Regions from separate parts of the Catellatospora sp. NPDC049609 genome, predicted to be linked through region 2. Evidence: riboswitches for the same ligand, from Rfam matches in the RefSeq annotation. Region 2 holds a riboswitch; each other region holds the start of a gene.

What was found. Region 2 has a riboswitch for ZMP and ZTP ahead of AB0J67_RS23450 (glycine hydroxymethyltransferase). Riboswitches for the same ligand answer to the same signal wherever they lie in the genome.
Region 1: another riboswitch for ZMP and ZTP. It lies ahead of AB0J67_RS08640 (metallophosphoesterase); the one in region 2 lies ahead of AB0J67_RS23450 (glycine hydroxymethyltransferase).
Region 3: another riboswitch for ZMP and ZTP. It lies ahead of AB0J67_RS15525 (tetrahydrofolate dehydrogenase/cyclohydrolase catalytic domain-containing protein); the one in region 2 lies ahead of AB0J67_RS23450 (glycine hydroxymethyltransferase).

Annotation. Positions count from the first base shown of each region.
Region 1 covers NZ_JBFAOU010000020.1:11,172-14,374, reverse strand. The annotation lists gene AB0J67_RS08650 (VOC family protein) at 1-458, opposite strand, end outside; gene AB0J67_RS08645 (hypothetical protein) at 568-1,611, opposite strand; ZMP/ZTP riboswitch at 1,685-1,761, shown strand; gene AB0J67_RS08640 (metallophosphoesterase) at 1,784-2,647, shown strand; gene AB0J67_RS08635 (hypothetical protein) at 2,704-3,203, opposite strand, start outside.
Region 2 covers NZ_JBFAOU010000089.1:14,723-17,925, reverse strand. The annotation lists gene AB0J67_RS23455 (glycoside hydrolase family 15 protein) at 1-1,070, shown strand, start outside; ZMP/ZTP riboswitch at 1,212-1,302, shown strand; gene AB0J67_RS23450 (glycine hydroxymethyltransferase) at 1,322-2,767, shown strand; gene AB0J67_RS23445 (hypothetical protein) at 3,194-3,203, shown strand, end outside.
Region 3 covers NZ_JBFAOU010000046.1:12,165-15,367, forward strand. The annotation lists gene AB0J67_RS15515 (hypothetical protein) at 1-481, shown strand, start outside; gene AB0J67_RS15520 (GNAT family protein) at 527-1,114, opposite strand; ZMP/ZTP riboswitch at 1,275-1,357, shown strand; gene AB0J67_RS15525 (tetrahydrofolate dehydrogenase/cyclohydrolase catalytic domain-containing protein) at 1,370-2,242, shown strand; gene AB0J67_RS15530 (MOSC domain-containing protein) at 2,239-3,072, shown strand; gene AB0J67_RS15535 (hypothetical protein) at 3,069-3,203, opposite strand, start outside.

The DNA.
Region 1 (3,203 bases), on a different contig from region 2:
GTCAGCTCGCCCCAGAACGACACCTCGGCGTCGTACGCGTCCGGGCCGACGTCGACGCACACCTGGTCCAGGCGGCTGAGCGCGCCGTCGGGCGCGGCCTGCGCCATGGGGCGGCGGAACTCGTCCTGCCACGGCACCGCGCAGAACGGCAGGCCGCCGGGCGAGCGCAGCACGGTGAACGTCGCGTGCTCGCCGACGACCGCGGCCCCGAGCTCCCGCGCCCGCCCGGCCAGGGCCGCGACGTCGTCGACGGCGAAGTCGAGGTGCGCACCGCCGCCGTCGCCGACGGCCTGCACCTTCAGGCACGGGTCGGCGCCGATCGGCAGCAGCGTGGCGAACTCGGCGCGCTCGCCGCGGCGGGCGGTCAGATGGGTGCCGGTCGCCTTCGACCAGAACGACGCGGCCTCGGTGAACAGGCCGGCGGGCCGGTCGATGAACGCGTACGTCCAGCGGATCACTTCGCTCTCCTCGCCGTGTCGGTGCGCCGAGCGTATCGGCAGCGATGCCGCCGGTGACGGTGTCACCGTGGCGTGTCACCGTCGCGGTGTCGTCGCCGTCGCGGTGGTGTCACCGGGCCGAGGCGGGATCCGCCGGTGCCGGGCCGGCCGGGACCGGGCCGACCGGGGCGTCCTGCGGCGCGGGCCGCATGGTCACCAGGTACGAGAACAGCGACAGCGCCACGCCGATGCCCAGCGCCGCCGGCCCCAGCGCGATGTCGGAGTCGGCGCCGTTGACCGGCGGGTTGCCCGCCAGCTCCGTCATCGTCCCGCCCACCAGCATGCCGAACACGAACAGCACCGCGACCGAGGCGAACACGGCGAACACCCCGAGCACGGTCAGCCCGAGCAGCGGGAACGCGCCGTGCACCCGCGGCGCCGCCACCGCGATCATCGAGGCGATGACGGCGAGGGGCACGACCTGCCCGAACAGCGGGCCCATGTCGTCGGCCACGGCGATCGCACCCGCGACGGTGGCCACGCCCGCGGCGCCCAGCGCCAGCGCGGTGTTGCGGGCAGGCCGTCCCACCACCACCGCCGCGATCGCCGCGAACAGCACGGCCAGCACCGACTTGACGGCGGTCAGCTCCGCCTCGGTCCGGATCTCGACCGGCGTGGCCGGCGAGTCCCACGGGGTGACCACGACCAGGCATGCCACGGCCAGCAGCGCGGCGGTCCCGGCGACCACGTGCCGGACCACGGCGGAGCCCTGCTCGCCGCGGGCCAGCCGGCCGGCGAGGGCGGCCGTCGCGGCGGTGAGGAGCACGGCACCGGCGGCGAGCGCGGCCACCGCGGACCAGCCCGACACGTCGGCCCGGTCCAGCGCCAGGTCCGCGGCGAGCCACCCCAGCGAGGCGAGCGCGCCGACGGCCAGCACCCGGCCCGACCAGCCGACGACCAGCACCACCGCGGCGAAGGCCAGCAGGATGGCCAGGTGCCGGATCTCCCGGGGCCAGTACGTGTTGTTGGAGGCGATGTTGGGATAGGACATGCCGTCGTCGGTGAGCCAGAAGCCCGTCGGCTGCATGATCGGCATGTACCGCGCGGACGCGAGCGCCCACGCCACCGCCGCGACCAGTCCCGCCAGCCCGCCCAGGGCGGTGCGCCACGTCATCCGCACCGCACCATCCTGAGCCATGGGCGGCCGGAAGGGAACCGCGTTGCCCGCGATCGGCGCCGGGCGTACCTTGAGCGCACACGACTGGCGCGGGTGGAGCACCACCGGGGAGTGACGGTCGGGACGTCGACCGCCTGGGCGTTCCTCACCGAGACGAGGAGCCGCGCCCGTGACCGACCGCCACCGCATCCTGCACCTGTCCGACACCCACCTGCGCCACCCCGCCGTCGACGCCGAAGCCGCCCTGGCCGGCCTGCTGCACGACGCCCGCCACGTGCCCGCCCTGGACCTGGTCGTGGTGAGCGGCGACCTCGCCGACGACGGCTCCGCCGAGGGCTGCGCGGGCGTCCGCGACCAGGTCGGCCGCTTCTGCGCCGAGCGCGGCATCCCGCACGTCTACTGCACCGGCAACCACGACACCCGCGCGGCGTTCACCGAGGTCTTCGGGTCGGGGCACCTCGCCGCCGACGGCACCGACCGGGGGCAGGCCATGCCCGGCGGCACCTGCGCCGCCGTCAGCCACGTCGGCGGGCTGCGCGTGATCACCCTGGACAGCCTGGTGCCCGGCGAGGTGCACGGCGAGCTGGGCCCGGCGCAGCTCGCCTGGCTGCGGCAGGTGCTGGCCGAGCCCGCCCCGGCCGGGTCGGTCGTCGTGCTGCACCACCCGCCGCTCGCCGTGCCCACCTCGCTGATCATGGACCGGGTGAACCTGCGCGACGGGGCCGCGCTCGCCGCGGCCGTACGCGGCTCCGACGTGCGCGCGATCCTCTGTGGCCACTTCCACCTGCAACTGTCCGGGCTGCTGGCGGGCGTGCCGGTATGGGTGACGCCCGGCGTGGTGACCAGGATCGACCTGAGCACGCCGCCGCGCCTGGAACGGGCCGTGCTCGGCGCCGCGGCGACCGTGGTCGACCTCGGCGGCCCCGCGTCACCGCTGTGCCACGTCCTGCACGCCCGCGACCCCCGCGCCGGTGAGCAGGTCTACCTGGTGGACGCGGTGTCCGGGCAGGGCGCGGCCGACGAGACGTCCTGACCGGCGTGGCCGCCTGATCGGCCTGCCCCGCGCACCACATGCGGGCGGCCGTGGCGTCAGCGCAGGGCGTACACCGCCAGCAGGCCCTGGTCGTGCTCGTTGCGGCGGCCGTACGGCCGGAGCCGGAAGCCGATCGCCTCCGGCTGCTGCACGTTCTCCAGCCGCAGCCAGCCCCGCCGGTGTGTGCCGTCCGGCAGACGCACCACGCTGTGCCCGGCGGCGGCCTGGCCGCCGGGCAGCAGGCGCGGCTCGGGCAGCGGGCGCAGCTCCTCGACGGTCGCCCGCTGGTAGGCGAGCGGGCCCGGGGGCTGTGGCGGGCCGCCCGCCCCCAGCCGGATCAGCTCGACCTGCACGGGCTCGGCGCCGCCGGGCGCGCCGACCGTGCACTCGACGTCGACCCGCCAGCGGCCGTTCGGGCGCAGCGCGCTGAGGTCGGCGACCCGCACCTCGTGGACGGCCAGGTGGTACCCGAACACCAGGTGCGGGGCGCCACCCGCGGCCAGCGAGACTCCGATCTCCGGGAAGTCCGTGAAGTCACCGCTGGCCGGAAGCTCCT
Region 2 (3,203 bases):
GCGCGATCGTCGCGGCGGCCACCACCAGCCTGCCCGAGCAGATCGGCGGCGAGCGCAACTGGGACTACCGCTACGTGTGGATCCGCGACGCCGCGTTCTGCCTGTACGCGATGCTGCGGCTGGGCTTCACCGAGGAGGCCGCGGCGTTCATGGACTTCCTGGACCGGCACGTGGCGATGCGCGGGGACGGCCCGGACGGCCCGTTGCAGATCATGTACGGCATCGACGGCCGTGCGGACCTCGTAGAGCAGGAGCTGCCGCACCTGGAGGGGTACCGCTGCTCGGCCCCGGTGCGGATCGGCAACGGCGCGGTGGGCCAGTTGCAGCTGGACATCTACGGCGCCCTGATCGACTCGATCTACCTCTACGACAAGTGGGCCAATCCGATCTCCAGCGACCGCTGGGAGGAGGTGACCGAGCTGGTGAACTGGGTGTGCGGGCACTGGGACCAGCCCGACGAGGGCATCTGGGAGACCCGCGGCGGCCGCCGCAACTTCCTCTACTCGCGCCTGATGTGCTGGGTCGCGATCGAACGCGGCATCCGCATGGCCACCCACCGCGGCCTGCCCGCCGACCTGCCGCGCTGGCGCCAGACCCGCGACGACATCTACTACCGCATCATGCGCAAGGGCTACTCCACGGCCCGGCAGGCGTTCACCCAGCACGAGGACGCCGAGGTGCTCGACGCCGCCGTCCTCATGATGCCGATGGCGAAGTTCGTCTCGCCGACCGACCCCAAGTGGCTGTCCACCCTGGACGCGCTCGCCGAGGACCTGGTCTCGGACTCCCTGGTCTACCGCTACGACCCGGCGGTCAGCCCCGACGGCCTGCGCGGCGTCGAGGGCACCTTCTCCATCTGCTCCTTCTGGTACGTCGAGGCCCTCTCCCGAGCCGGCCGCCTCGACGAAGCCCGCCTCGCCTTCGAAAAGATGCTCACCTACGCCAACCACGTAGGCCTGTTCGCCGAACAGATCGGCCACACCGGCGAACAGCTCGGCAACTTCCCCCAGGCCTTCACCCACCTCTCCCTCATCTCCGCCGCCGTCAACCTCGACCGCGCCCTCGGCTGACGGCCCCGCCCTCCGCCGGGTTGATCATGAACTTATGGACGTGTTCGACGGCGTGTCGCTGCCACAACTTCATGATCGACCATGATGTGGGCGCGAGCCGGTGCGGTGGCGGGCGGGGGAGCGGGTGGGTTGTTAGGGTGGAGGGTGGGCCGTGACTGGCGCGCTGGGATGGGTAACCATCGGGGAGCGGCTCCGTCATCGTGACGCTGTGCCGTGCGCCTGGGCCTCTTCCGTCTCGTCAAGGAGGTCCGATGTCTGACGCGTCCCTGTCCAGCGAGTCCCTGGCCTACCGCCACGCCCTGGACGTCATCGCCGCGGTCGAGCCCGCGGTCGCCGCCGCGATCGGCGCCGAGATCGCCGACCAGCGCGACTCGCTCAAACTCATCGCCAGCGAGAACTACGCCTCGCCCGCGACCCTGCTGGCGATGGGCAACTGGTTCAGCGACAAGTACGCCGAGGGCACCGTCGGCCGCCGCTTCTACGCCGGCTGCAAGAACGTCGACACGGTCGAGGCGCTCGCCGCGCAGCACGCCCGGGAGCTGTTCGGCGCGCCGCACGCGTACGTCCAGCCGCACTCCGGCATCGACGCCAACCTGGTCGCCTTCTGGGCCGTGCTCGCCCAGCGGGTGGAGGCCCCGGCGCTGGCCAAGGCGCAGGCTCGCCACGTGAACGACCTGTCCGAGGCGGACTGGGCGGAGCTGCGCCACCAGCTCGGCGACCAGCGGATGCTGGGCATGGCGCTGGACGCGGGCGGCCACCTCACCCACGGCTTCCGCCCCAACATCTCCGGCAAGATGTTCGAGCAGCGCAGCTACGGCACCGACCCGGCGACGGGCCTGGTCGACTACGACGCGCTGGCCAAGACGGCGCGCGAGTTCCGGCCGCTGATCATCGTCGCGGGCTACTCGGCGTACCCCCGGCTGGTGAACTTCCGGATCATGCGGGAGATCGCCGACGAGGTCGGCGCGACCCTGATGGTCGACATGGCCCACTTCGCGGGCCTGGTCGCGGGCAAGGTGCTCACCGGCGACTTCGACCCGATCCCGCACGCGCAGATCGTCACCACCACCACGCACAAGTCGCTGCGCGGCCCGCGCGGTGGCATGGTGCTGTGCCAGCCCGAGCTCGCCGACCAGGTCGACCGCGGCTGCCCGATGGTGCTCGGCGGCCCGCTGCCGCACGTGATGGCCGCCAAGGCGGTCGCGCTGGCCGAGGCCCGTCGTCCCGAGTTCCGCGACTACGCGCAGCGCATCGTCGACAACGCGCACGCGCTCGCCGAGGGCCTGCTGCGGCGCGGCGCGACGCTGGTCACCGGCGGCACCGACAACCACCTGGTGCTGCTGGACGTGTCGTCGTACGGTCTCACCGGCCGCCAGGCCGAGTCGGCGCTGCTCGACTCGAACATCGTCACCAACCGCAACGCCGTGCCCCAGGACCGCAACGGCGCGTGGTACACCTCCGGCATCCGGCTCGGCACGCCCGCGCTGACCACGCGCGGCCTGGGCACCGCCGAGATGGACCAGATCGCCGACCTGATCCACACCGTGCTCGCGGGCACCACCGCCGGCACCGGCAACGACGGCAAGCCGTCCAAGGCGGCATACGTGCTGGCCGACGGTGTCGCCGACCGGGTCGCCGGGCAGACCACCGACCTGCTGTCCGGCTTCCCGCTCTACCCGACCATCAACCTGGGCTGACCCCACGCACGCGGGACGGGCGGCCGGTCCGCCCGTCCGTCCCGCCCCGCCACGCCCGCCCGCTTGGCGTTGATCGCGAGTTCTGGTCGGGATCTGCAGTGTGACTACGGATTCTGACCAGAGAGAGCGATCATCGGGCGGGTTGAGAGCGCCGCGGCGAGCCGCAGCGTGCCGCGCCCGCTGTTCGGCCTGGCGTTGATCGCGGGTTCTGGTCAGGATCTGCAGTCTGACTACGGATTCTGACCGGAGACAGCGATCACCCCCCACGAAGCGGACGGCACGGGCGACCGGCGCCGGGGCGCGAGGTGAACCGCGTAGGTGGCCGGCATCGTGACGTCGAGGCGGGTGCCGGGCGAACCGCACGGGAGCGCGGTAGGGCTTGTCGCGCGGGGTGGCGGGGGTGCGCGGGTCGGCTAGCTTGGGGCCGTGAGAATGA
Region 3 (3,203 bases), on a different contig from region 2:
CGACGGCACCGGCGAGGAGCTGGCACTGCCCGAGCAAGCCGCCGAGCCGATCCAGGACGTCCGCGTCGGCGCGGTCTATGGCGACTGGATCACCGGCGCGGTGCGGTACGGCGACTCCGCCGGAACCACGCTGCTCATCCGCTGGAACCGGGCCACCGGCCGGCAGTCGTGGTGGCCGGCCCGCAGCATGCCGGACGCGTACGGCGACGGCATCGGCGCCGGAGCAGACCGGTTCCACGACGGGCGCGCACGGCTCGATCCCGACACGGTGCACGCCGGCACCGACATCGAACTCACCGCGTTCGGCACCGGCCGGACCCTGCCGACCGCCGCGGGGGCCGTCCCGCCCACCAACGGACCGGACGCGCAGTTCGCGGCGATCAGCCGGGACGGTTCCGTGATCGGCGGCAGCCAGGAGTTCCCCATCGCCGCCGGCAGCGAACAGACCATCCCCGGCGCCGTCTGGTGGCGCTGCGACTGACCGACGCCGCTGGAGGGCGGTCTGCGGGCCGCCCTCCGGCACAGGTCACGGACAGCCGCGGTGGCGCTCCCACTCGTGCGACAGGATCGACATCACCGTCGCGTCGACCCACCCGTCGCCGTCGCGCTTGACCTCACGCAGCACACCCTCGGCGACGAACCCGACCTTCTCGTACACCCGGCGCGCCCGCGGGTTGAACGCGAACACCTCCAGCCCGATGCGGTGCAGGCCCACCTGCTCGAAGCCGTACCCGACGAACATCCGGACCGCCTCGGTGCCCAGACCCCGGTCGCGGCCGGCCGGGCCGATCAGCACCCGGAAGTTGCAGCTGCTGTCGGCCGCGCTCCACTCGTTGAACACGACCTCCCCGACGCACCCGCCGCCGGCCCGGTCCACCACCGCCAGGTCCAGGCGGTCCGGCTGGGCGTTGCGGGTGCCGTACCAGCGCCGCAGGATCCTCTCCTGCTCCACCGGGTCCTCATCGGCGGTGCTGCCGGTCAGCCGGATCACCTCCGGGTCGCTCAGCGCGGCCCGCATCCCGTCCAGGTCCGTGTCGGCGAACGGGCGCAGCACCACCTTCTCGCCGGTCAGCGTGGGTTTGACGGAAAAGTCCGCGACGTGTTCCCCGATCATCCCGCGATGATGGCGACCCGCCCGCCCCGGCGCAAACACAAATCCGTCACCGCCACCCCCACCGCGCCGCGGACCACCGGCCGGCCACGCCCGAACCCGGACCCCGCGGCACGAACCCACCCGAGCACAGCACCCGCCACCCTGATGAGGCATGCTGGACACCGAACGTTGCGACTGGCGGCACGAGGATGGGAACGACCATCGGGGAGCAGGCCGCGGAAGCCGACCGCCTGGGCGACCGCGATGAGGAGCCGCATGTCCGCGCCCACCACCACCGCCCGGCTGCTGCCCGGCAAACCCGTCGCCGAAGCCGTCCTCGCCGACGTCGCCACCCGCGCCGGCGCGCTGCGTGCCCGCGGCATCACCCCGAGCCTGGCCACGCTGCTCGTCGGTGACGACGACGCCAGCGCCGGCTACATCCGCATCAAACAGCAGCAGGCCGCCGACCTCGGCTTCGTCTCACCGCACGAGCACCTGCCCGCCGACGCCGGCCAGGCCGACGTCGAAGCCGTCATCAAAGCCTGGAGCGACGACCCGGCCGTGCACGGCATGCTCGTGCAGTACCCGATCCCCGGGCACCTCGACTACAACGCCGCGCTCGCCGTGATGGACCCCGACAAGGACGTCGACGGCATGCACCCGGTCAACATGGGCCGCCTCGCGCTGGGCATGCCCGGCCCGCTGCCGTGCACCCCCGCCGGCATCGAGGCCCTGCTCGCGCACTACGACATCCCGATCGCCGGGCGGGAGGTCGTCATCGTCGGCCGCGGCGCCACCCTCGGCCGGCCGCTGGCGATGCTGCTCGCCCAGAAACGGCCCACCGCCGACGCCGCCGTCACCGTCGTGCACACCGGCGTCAAGGACTGGCCCCGCTACACCCGCCGCGCCGACGTCCTCATCGCCGCCGCGGGCGTGCCCGGCATCATCCAGCCCGAACACGTCAAGCCCGGCGCGACCGTCGTCGGCGGCGGCGTGCGCTACGAGGGCCGCCGCATCCTGCCCGACGTCGACGAGTCCTGCGCCGACGTCGCCGGGGCCATCACCCCCCGCGTCGGCGGTGTCGGCCCCACCACCGTGGCGATGCTGTTCCGCAACGCCGTCGCCGCCGCCGAGCGGGCCAACCCGTGACCGCGGCGAGGGCCGCGGTCGCCGCGCTGCACCGCCACCCGGTCAAGTCCCTGCTCGGCGAGCAGCTGGCCAGCGCCGACGTGACCGAGCGGGGCATCACCGGCGACCGCGCCCTCGCCCTGCTCGACACCGCCACCGGCCGCATCGCCAGCGCCAAGCACCCCCGGCTGTGGCAGCGGCTGCTCACCCTCACCGCCACCACCGACGCCACCGGCGTCCGCCTCACCGGCCCCGGCCTGCACACGCACAGCACCGACCCCGACGTCGACAAGCAGCTGTCGGCGCTGCTCGGCCGCGACGTCACCCTCACCGGCACCCCGCCCGAGATCCCGCTGCTCGACCGCGCCGACCCCGACGCCGTCCTGCGCGACGGCATCACCGACACCACCCCGCTGACCGTCGGCAACGTCGGCACCGGCGCCCCGCCCGGCACGTTCTTCGACTTCGCGCCCGTACACCTGATCACCACCGCGACCGTGAACCGGATCGGTGCCCTGCACCCCGACGGCGCCGCCGACGCCCGCCGCTACCGGCCCAACATCGTCGTGCACACCGACGCCACCGGCTTCGCCGAGGACGCGTGGGTCGGCCGGGAGCTGCGTATCGGCGACGACCTGCGGCTGCGGGTCATCGCCGCGACCCCACGGTGCGCCGTCCCGACCCTCGCGCACGGCGACCTGCCCCGCGACCCCGACGCACTGCGGGTGCTCGCCGAATACCACCGTGTCGTGCCGCTGCCCAGCCTCGCCCCGCAGCCCTGCGCCGGCGTCTACGCCCAGGTCGTCCACCCCGGCCGCATCCGCCCCGGCGACGCCGTCCGCGACGCCTAGCGCACGACCTGCTGCAGCAGGCCGTGCACGAACATCAGCCGGTATCCGGCACCGTCCGGGCCCGGCACGTCCACCCCCCACCGGGCGGGCGTCTCCGGGTCCCGCTGCACCGCGTCGGGAAAGGTGGCCAG